Regions from separate parts of the Sodalis sp. RH16 genome, predicted to be linked through region 2. Evidence: predicted binding sites of a transcription regulator. Region 2 holds the regulator's gene; the other holds the start of a gene.
What was found. The regulator CRP, encoded in region 2, controls carbon source genes, mostly activating them, when cyclic AMP is high. The targets are predictions, from matches to a motif close to ATGTGANNNNNNTCACAT.
Positions count from the first base shown of each region.

Region 1: rhaS (HTH-type transcriptional activator RhaS) is a predicted target of CRP. The motif match lies at 4,217-4,234, and genes of this name have one in related genera.

Region 1 is NZ_CP178737.1:2,616,319-2,621,420, forward strand. Features, by position in the region: gene proC (pyrroline-5-carboxylate reductase) at 1-176, opposite strand, end outside; gene ACL2XJ_RS12010 (YggS family pyridoxal phosphate-dependent enzyme) at 197-910, opposite strand; gene ACL2XJ_RS12015 (type IV pilus twitching motility protein PilT) at 927-1,910, shown strand; gene rhaR (HTH-type transcriptional activator RhaR) at 2,222-3,085, opposite strand; gene rhaS (HTH-type transcriptional activator RhaS) at 3,193-4,020, opposite strand; gene ACL2XJ_RS12030 (L-rhamnose isomerase) at 4,392-5,102, shown strand, end outside.
Region 2 is NZ_CP178737.1:2,278,476-2,283,577, reverse strand. Features, by position in the region: gene ACL2XJ_RS10385 (phosphoribulokinase) at 1-101, shown strand, start outside; gene ACL2XJ_RS10380 (OsmC family protein) at 148-555, opposite strand; gene crp (cAMP-activated global transcriptional regulator CRP) at 870-1,502, shown strand; gene ACL2XJ_RS10370 (YccS/YhfK family putative transporter) at 1,554-3,635, shown strand; gene argD (bifunctional acetylornithine/succinyldiaminopimelate transaminase) at 3,733-4,953, opposite strand.

The sequences.
Region 1 (5,102 bases), 340 kb from region 2:
GCGCTGTTGTCATCGACGGCGTGTACTGAAAAACGTTCCGCCAGCGCGTCGCGGCGCTGGGCCGTCGGCGCGCAAACGGTGATAAGTTCGGCGGGATAGCCTTGCGCCACCAGGCCGGAGATGATGGCCTGCGCCATATTGCCGGCGCCGATAAAGGCGATTTTGCGCTGTTGCATGCTCTTCCTCATCATTATGATTATGCTGTGGGGGCGCCGTAATCCCTGGCGCCGAAAATAGCGGTACCGATTCTTACCAGGGTACTGCCGGCCGCAATCGCCGCCGCCATATCGCCGGTCATCCCCAGAGACAGGGTGTCGGCCTGGGGGAATTGCCGGCGTAAACCGTTAAAAAGCGACGCCATCCGCTGAAATACCGCCAGCTGCCGCTGATAATCGCTTTCCACCGCCGGGATGGCCATCAGTCCGCGCAGCCGCAAGCGGGGCAGTTCCGCCACCGCCGCCGCCAGTTCAGGCAGCCTGTCGGGCATAATACCCGACTTGCTCTCCTCGCCACTGATATTTATCTGAATCAGCACGTTCAACGGCGCCGATTCCTCCGGGCGCTGATGGTTCAGTCTCTGTGCCAGTTGCAGGCGATCCAAGGTGTGCAGCCAGTGAAAATGTTCCGCCACCAGGCGGCTTTTATTCGATTGCAACGGGCCGATAAAGTGCCATGACAGGGGAGGGATAAATTCCCGCTGCTGAAAATAATGGATTTTTTCGACGCCTTCCTGCACATAATTTTCGCCAAAAGCCCGCTGGCCGGCGGCAATGGCTTCTTCGATCGCCTCCACAGATTTGGTTTTGCTGACCGCGAGCAAAGAAATTTCCCCGGGATCGCGGCCGCATTCCCTGGCGGTAGCCGAGATTCTTGCTGTTACCTGCTGTAAATTCTGTTCGATAGCGCTCATGTTTTCAGGAGGTCGTATGAATATGGATGAACTGGTGGCCCATAGTGTAAAGCATAATGCGTCAGATCTGCACCTTTGTCCGGGTTTGGCGCCCATCGTTCGTATCGACGGCGAGCTGCGCTCCCTGAAGACTCTACCACCCCTCGGCGAAGATATTATTACCGGCTGGTGCGAAGGCTTTCTCGGCCCCCGCGGCCGGGACGCGCTGGCACTGTCCGGCCAGGCGGACGGCGTGACGGCGCTGGCCGGCGGCCGGCGTCTGCGCGCTCATTTTTTCCGCCAGCACACTGGCGTTTCGGCCGCCTTCAGGCTGATTCCCGCGCAGATACCCGCGCTCTGCGCGTTAGGGGTGCCGCCGGAGATAACGGAACTGCTGGCCCGGTCCCAGGGCCTGCTGCTGGTGACCGGCGCCGCCGGCAGCGGCAAATCCAGCTCACTGGCGGCCATGGTGGATCATCTTAACCATCTCCGTCGGCAACATATCATTACCCTGGAAGACCCGGTGGAATTTATCCATCAGCCGGATCGCTGTCTCATTCAGCAGCGGCAAATCGGCGAGCATTGCCGAAATTTCCGGGCCGGCCTGCTGGGGGCGCTGCGGGAGGATCCGGACGTTATCCTGCTGGGGGAGTTGCGCGACGCCGCCACTGTCCGTTTGGCGCTCACCGCCGCAGAAACCGGCCACCTGGTGCTGGCGACGCTGCACGCCAGGCATGCCTGCCAGGCCGTCAATCGGCTCCTGGACGCGTTCTGCGCCCAGGAGCAGGATTTTGCCCGCGGCATGCTGGCCGATAGCCTGCTGGCGGTAATGGCGCAAAAATTGGTGGCGCGGCAGCAGGGGGGCCGCATGGGTCTGTTTGAGCTGATGATCGCCACGCCGGCGGTGCGCAACCTTATCCGCGAAGGTAAAACCCATCTGCTGCCGGGACTGCTGCAGACCGGAAAGGGACAGGGCATGTTGACTTTTGAGCAAAACTCTCGGCAGCGGGGCGGCGGTTAGACCCCCGTTGTCCACGGTTCCATGATTTTACCAAGGGGCCGCTAGGGTCATGAAATCTTAACAAACTGATGGGAGCAATTTTGCCATATAGTTTTTACCGCGATGAGGAATATTTCTATTTATAGACACGCCGTTTATTTTGAAAAAAATTTATTGTGAAGAGTGGTCTCATAAATAACTAAGCCGGTATATTCAATTAAAAAAACGCGTGACGTCGTTGCTGGCGAAGAATATCAGAATAGGGGAATGGAATAAAAACCGCAGGGCAACAAAGAAGAGGCTATTGGACGGTCAAAAAAAATGACAATAACTTAACCGTTTCCCGTGGTGCCGTGATTTTTTTTCTGAAACCGCTGACGATATTGCCGGGGGGAGATACCGTAGGATTGATTGAACACCACGGAAAAATAATTGCTGTCGTCGAATCCGCATTGGGAAGCCACCTCGCCGATGGTTTGTTTCCCGCGGCGCAATAGGTCCATGGCTTTGCAAAGCCTTAGCTGCCGTAAATACTGGTTAACGCCAATGCCGGTCTGCTGTTTGAACAGCGATTTCAAACTGCGGGCATTCAACTGGTGTTGCCGGCAAAAGTCTTCCAGACGAAAGGGCTCATTGATACTGACGCGTAACGCCATCAGTAACAAATCCAGCTGTTCGGCATCGGAAAGCAGCAGACTGTCCGGAGAGTGGCGGAACCGTTTGAGCAACAGCGCCACTTGGAGAAATAGCGCTTCGCTGAGCATAATCGACAGCGGGTCGGTTTTCATGCATTCCCGCGCCAGCGCATCCACTTCCCGCCGCAGGACCGACATGCCCGGCGTGCTCAGCCGCCAATATCGCTGGGCCTGATCGACGTTTTCCCCCGGCAGCAGGGAGTCCCAGTCGGAGGATAGTGTCAGGCGATGGCGGCAATACAGGATATTATCCAGCTCCAGGTCATTGACGGATTCATAGCTGTGTTTATCGGCGGCGTTGATATAAAACAAATCGCCGCAGGTAATGGTGTAAGGCACATCGTTCAGGATATGCAGGCCGTTGCCCCGCCAGACGATGACCAGTTCATTGAATTCATGGGTATGGGTCGAGAAGGCCGGCTGCGGATGACGATCCTCGACGGTGATTGCATTTTTATCTGACAGGAAATAATCGGTGGTATCCAGTTTCAGATGTGACATCGTGACCTTCCCCGGCACCTACACAAAAGGGGAATAATGGCACGTTCGCGAGAGCGATTTATTGCGCCGGGCATCATTTGCCATAATTCACCGTTAACTCATTGAAATCAATGTTCCCCGTTACGGAGCGTTTTAGGGGATAAAGAAAACTCCCGGCGGAACTGGGTGGAAAAATGATTACTGTCGCTAAAGCCGCAGGCGTGGGCAATTTCGGTAATGGTTTTATCGCTTTGCTGTAATTGCTTGCGTGCTTCCAATAAGCGCAGCCGGTTCAGGTAGCGCTGCGGGGTCATGCCGGTCTGCTGCTTAAGCTGGCGATGCAGGGTGCGCAGCGGCAGGGAAAACTGTTCCGCCAGGGCCAGCCAGTCGATATCGTTGCAAAAGTTATGCTGCAACCAGCGTAACAAACCCTGCAAGCGCTGCTCCCGGTTGCCGTCGCCGCGGTTTTGGAAACAGCCGTTGCGCAACATTATAAGCAATTGCAGAAACTGCCCTTCGCTGGCGGCAATGTTTTCCGGCGAAGTGTCCGCCATCAAGTCGCTCAAGGCGCGGATATACTGTTTGGCCTGTTGCATCTGCGCATGATTTATCTGCCAGCTCAACTGGCCGTCCGGCAGGTCGCGCGAGGGCAAAAAATCACTGAGGTCGGCCAGGTAGCGAAATCCGTGGGGGGAACGGTACAACACGTTAATCAAATTCAGATCGTCGACGTTTTCAAAGAGATGATGATCGTCGGCACGAATAAAACAGACTGTTCCGCTGCCTAGCACGTAGGGCTGATCGTTGAGAACATGGATACCCGATCCCTTTTCAACGAGGACGATCTCCCAAAAATCGTGGTAGTGCTCGGGGAATGCAGGCTGAGGCCAGCGTGGTTCAATGGCCACCGTCGCGTCTTTTGAAATAAAGAAATCCTCACCGCAGAGTAAAGTCATTGCCGGTACCTCACCGTTATAGGGACTTTATAGTAAGGCGTGCTACTAAAATATAACCTTAAATTATTGACCGGCATCAGTGTCATTCGGGTTATTTTTTAAAGATTGGTGATAGTAAGATCAAAATTGCGGCGGTGATCACAGATGCGCCGACAATATATTTTTTTACATCAGGGACCCTGGCTGCCTGCCATATTTGTGATCTGCTTCACATTCATCTTCGCTATTCTGCCACCCATGCATTCGGGGTGGCATTCACCGGAAGGTGATTAATGAACAAAGTTCTTACACTGCCAGCCATAGAATAAAAGAAATAATCGTAATGGCCGTGGGGAATATTCTCGCTGTCCATCTGACAGAGGAAGCTTATTATGAGTCAATCCATTGAAAATGCCTGGCAATTGGCAAGGCAGCGTTATGCGGATATTAATGTCGACGTTGACGCAGCCTTGACATTGCTGGATACCTTGCCGGTTTCAATGCACTGCTGGCAGGGTGACGATGTGGCCGGTTTCGAGAACCCCACCGGATCGTTGACCGGCGGCATTCAGGCCACCGGCAATTACCCCGGCAAAGCGCGTAATGTCCGTGAGCTGCGTGGGGATTTGGAGCTGGCTTTCCAGTTGATTCCCGGCCCGAAGCGGCTGAATCTCCACGCCATTTATCTGGAGGCCGAGGGTCGGGTTGAGCGTAATGAAATCGAGCCGAAGCACTTCGCCGGCTGGGTGGACTGGGCGCGTAATCACGATTTGGGCCTGGACTTCAATCCTACCTGTTTTTCACACCCCCTCAGCGCCGATGGCTTTACCCTGTCCCATGCCGATGCAGGCATCCGCCGCTTCTGGATTGAACACTGCCAGGCCAGCCGCCGGATATCCGCCTACTTTGGCCGCGAACTGGGTACGCCGTCGGTGATGAATATCTGGGTCCCGGACGGGATGAAGGACGTCACCATCGACCGGCTGGCGCCCCGGCAGCGCTTTATGGCCGCACTGGACGAGGTGATAGCCGAAAAGCTGGATAGCCGCCACCATATCGACGCCGTCGAAAGCAAACTGTTCGGCATCGGCGCCGAAAGCTAT
Region 2 (5,102 bases):
TCAATACGCTGGTGGTACCGGGAGGGAAAATGGGGCTGGCGATGGAACTGATCATGGGACCATTGGTAAAGCAGCTGCTGGAAGGCAAACGCATTGAATAAACCGGGCGCGGCCGGAGCGTCGCGCCCGCGGTAACGCATCCGTCATTCAGGACGGCAAACGCACTTCAAAACTATGGGTAACGTTCACGGATTTGCCGAGCATCAAAGACACCGAGCAATACTTTTCCGCTGACAGCTCCACCGCCCTTTCGACGATTTTGTCGGTGAGCCCCGTGCCGGAAACTATAAAATGTAAATTAATATGGGTAAATAACCTCGGCGCTTCGTCGCGGCGTTCAGAGGTCAGCTTGACTTCGCAATCACGCACATCCTGACGCCCTTTTTGCAGAATCGATACCACGTCGATGGCGCTGCACCCCCCAGCCGCCATAAGTACCATTTCCATTGGGCTGGGCGCTTTTTCCCCTGCGTTGCCATCCATCAAAATCTGGTGGCCGGAGGCGGATTCACCTATAAAAGACAGACCTTCGACCCATTTTACTCGTGCTTGCATTATGATGACTCCAGATAAAAAGTTTTTCCTGCACCCTACATTTTTATTGGAAAGGTGGCAATGTTACCTAACATACTTCATGCTGATGCAAGACAACAGAAGACACTGCTTCAAACCTATGCTAAAAACAAGGCTGGATCGACCTCATGATAATGAAAGGGCAAGAGAGCGATCGGAACATCACTAAAACCAGACCCTAATAAGTTCCCTAACGTCGCTCCGTTTACAACGGAGATGGATCGATAAAACAGCGCCGTAATAGGGAATACGATGTCCTGAACAAGGACAGCGATGACAAAAGAGGATAACAGCGAATGGTTCTCGGCAAACCGCAAACAGACCCGACTCTCGAATGGTTCCTGTCTCATTGCCATATTCACAAGTATCCATCGAAGAGTACGCTAATACATCAAGGCGAAAAAGCTGAAACACTTTACTACATCGTCAAAGGCGCCGTCGCGGTGCTGATAAAAGATGAAGAAGGTAAAGAGATGATCTTGTCCTACCTTAACCAGGGGGATTTTATCGGGGAATTGGGCTTATTCGAAGAAGGCCAGGAGCGCAGCGCCTGGGTTCGTGCGAAAACCGCTTGTGAAGTGGCTGAAATTTCTTATAAAAAATTCCGGCAACTGATTCAGGTGAATCCGGATATCCTGATGCGTCTGTCGGCGCAGATGGCCAGCCGCTTGCAGGTCACCTCGGAAAAAGTCGGTAATCTGGCGTTTCTCGACGTCACGGGACGTATCGCGCAAACCTTGCTTAATCTGGCGAAACAACCCGACGCCATGACCCACCCCGACGGCATGCAAATCAAGATTACCCGCCAGGAAATCGGCCAGATTGTCGGCTGTTCCCGTGAAACGGTGGGCCGTATTCTGAAAATGCTGGAAGATCAAAATCTCATCTCCGCACACGGCAAGACCATTGTCGTTTACGGTACGCGTTAAACGTTAATCAAACAGGCGTGGTACTCTGTGCCACGCCTGCTTGTTGGCAGCATGTGGCGTCGACTGATCTATCACCCCGAAGTCAACTATGCCTTGCGGCAAACCATCGTGCTTTGCCTGCCGGTGGCGATAGGGCTATTGTTCGGCAGCCTGCAGAACGGCCTGCTGTTCTCCCTGGTGCCCGCCTGTTGCAACATCGCCGGCCTGGATACCCTGCATAAACGCTTTTTTAAACGCCTGGCCATCGGCGGTACGCTGTTCGCCGTCAGCAGCGTACTGATCCAGTGGCTGCTCTTTGTACACGTACCCTTGCCCTTTATCATGGTGGGCCTGGCGCTGGTGCTGGGCGTCACCGGTGAAATCAGTCCGTTGCACGGGCGGTTATTACCCGCCTCCCTTATCGCCGCCATTTTTACCCTCGGCCTGACCGGCAACGCCCCGGTGTGGATCCCGCCGCTGCTGTATATCGCCGGTACCGCCTGGTACGGGCTGTTTACCGGCCTGTGGTTCCGATGGCTTAAAGAGCAGCCGATGCGGGAAACCCTCAGCCTGCTCTATAGAGAGCTCGCGGATTATATCGAGGCGAAATACAGCCTGCTGACCCAGCATACCGACCCGGAAACCGCCCTGCCGCCGCTGTTTGCCCGGCAGCAGCGGGTGATTGATCTGATTGCGCAAATTTACCAGCAGCTGCATATGCTGTCGGCCAACCATCAGCTTCAGTACAAACGTCTGCTGCGGACATTTCAGGTGGCTCTGGACCTGCAAGAGCATATCGCCGTCAGTTTGCATCAGCCGGACGAAGTGCAGAAGCTGGTGGAGCAGAGTCACGCTGAAGCGGTGATCCGCTATAATGCCCAATTGATTGCCGCCCGGCTGCGGGTGGTAGCGGACGATATCCTTTATCATCGGTTATCGGGCCGTTTCACCATGGCGGAAGCCCTGTCGGCGGTGGAAAAAATTGCCCAGCGAAATCCGGATAATCCGGTGGGGCAATTTTGTTTTTATCACTTCAGCCGCATCGCCCGGCTGCTCAGGACGCAACGTCCGCTCTACCGGCGGGATATCATGGCGGATAACCAGCAACGGCTCTCTTTCTGGCAGGCGCTGCGCAGCTACTGTTCGCTCAAATCCATGGCGCTGCGCAACGCCGCCCGGCTGGGCATTATGCTGGCCATCGGCAGCAGCCTGGGACTGGTGTTCAACCTGCCTAAACCCTACTGGATTCTGATGACGGTGATGTTTGTCAGCCAGAACGGCTATAACGCCACCCGGGTACGTATCCAGCACCGGGCGCTGGGAACCTTGGCCGGCCTGGTTATCGCCGCCGCGACCCTGCAGCTCCATCTGGGGGACGGCACGGTTTTATTGTTTATGCTGGTGGTGACCCTGGCGGCTTATCTGGTTTTGCGGAAAAATTACGGCCTGGCGATGACCGGCTTCACCGTAACCGCCGTTTACACCCTGCAGCTTTTGTCCCTGAACGGTACGCATTTTCTGGTACCGCGGCTGGTGGATACCCTGATCGGATGCATGCTGGCGTTCGGCGGTACGCTCTGGCTGTGGCCGCAGTGGCAAAGCGGCCTGCTGCGCAAAAACGCCCATCAGGCGCTGGAAAGGGATCAGGACGCATTGCGTCTGTTATTACAGGCGAATCCGGAGCCGGCGGCGCTGGCCTATGCCCGTATGCGGGCCAACCAGGCCCATAACGCCCTGTTCACCTCGCTAAGCCAGGCCATGCAGGAGCCCGGTTTCAACTCCCGCTACCTCATCGATATGCGCCTATGGGTGACCCATAGCCAGTTTATTATTGAGCATATCAATGCCATGACGATACTGGCGCGGGATCACTACATGCTGACGCCAATGCTGGCGGAAAAATACCTGACCGCCTGCGAGGTGGCGCTGCAAACCTGCCAGCAACGGCTGGAATACGATGGTCCGAGCAGCGAACAGCCGGTACTGGCCACCGCCGGCGATACGCCGGAGCAGCCGGGCACCCCGATGGAACGCCATCTGCGGCGTATCCTGTTCCATTTGGGAGTCATGCATACCATCTCGTCGGTTGCCTGGCGCCAGCGGCCGCAGCACGGCCGCTGGCTATCGCGGCGATTGGGGGAAAATGCCCAATAGCCGCCGATAATGGCGGCTGAGCGTGTTGGCAAAGTGCCCGGTCGAGAAAGGCGGTTTGATAAGTGAACCGTCCGCGCCAGGCTCTTTCTCAGTGAGCTCAGCCGGCGGTAACCTGGGCCACCGCCTGTTCAAACCTGGCCATTCCCTGATCGATATCGTCAAATTCCACCACCAGCGACGGGGCGAAACGCACCACGTCCGGGCCGGCGTTCAGGATCATCAGACCGTTGGCGGCGCTGGCATGAAGGAATTCCCGCGCCCGGCCGTGATAGCCGGGTTTCAGCGCGGCGCCAATCAGCAAGCCCATGCCCCGAATTTCTTCGAACACATGATAGCGGTCGTTAATCTTCTGCAGCGCGCTGAAAAACCTGTCATGCCGTTCATTGATTCCCGCCAGCACCGCCGGCTGGTTAATGACGTCCAGCGCCGCCTCGGCCACCGCGCAGGCCAGCGGATTGCCGCCATAGGTGGTGCCGTGGGTTCCCACCGCCATCACCGACGAAATCTCCTCGGTAGTCAGCATGGCGCTGATGGGGAAACCGCCTCCCAGCGCTTTGGCGGTGGTGAGAATATCCGGCAGGACACCATAATGCATATAAGTGAATAACTTACCGGTCCGGCCCATACCGCACTGCACTTCGTCCATCACCAGCAGGGCCTGGTATTGATCGCACAGATCCCTAAGCCCCTGCAGGAATTCCGGCGTGGCCGGCGTGATCCCGCCCTCGCCCTGTATCGGCTCAACCACCACCGCGCAGGTATGATCGTCCATCACCGCTTTTACCGCCGCCAAATCGTTGAACGGCACGTGGACGATATCACCGGGTTTCGGTCCGAAACCATCGGAATATTTGGGTTGGCCGCCCACCGTGACGGTAAAGAGCGTACGGCCGTGAAAGGCGTTGTGGAACGCGATGATTTTGGTTTTATAAGGGCTGTGGCGGGTGATGGCATAATGACGGGCCAGCTTAAAGGCGGCTTCGTTGGCTTCACCTCCCGAATTGGCGAAGAAGACCCTATCGGCAAAGGTGGCATCGATAAGTTTGCGCGCCAGCCGCAGCGCCGGTTCATTGGTAAAGACATTACTGGTGTGCCACAGGGTTTCACCCTGGCTTTTCAGCGCCGCCACCAGCGCCGGATGGCAATGGCCCAGGGCGGTCACGGCGATACCGCCGGAGAAATCAATGTACTCCTTGCCTTCCTGGTCCCATACCCGGCTGCCTTTGCCTCTGACGGGAATAAACTGAGCAGGTGCATAAACTGGCAAAATGACCTGATCAAACGTTTCCCTGGTTACCGCGTCATCATGTGTTTTCATAAGCTTTTTACTCTATCCGCCGCAAAAGATAAATGAAATTATAATCATAAAATATGAATAAAAAATCACTTCAATGCAATCTTTTATCGCCGTTCAACGGCAAAAAATTATATCCGCTACCGACGCCGGGCCGGTTGAAGCATTCGCGG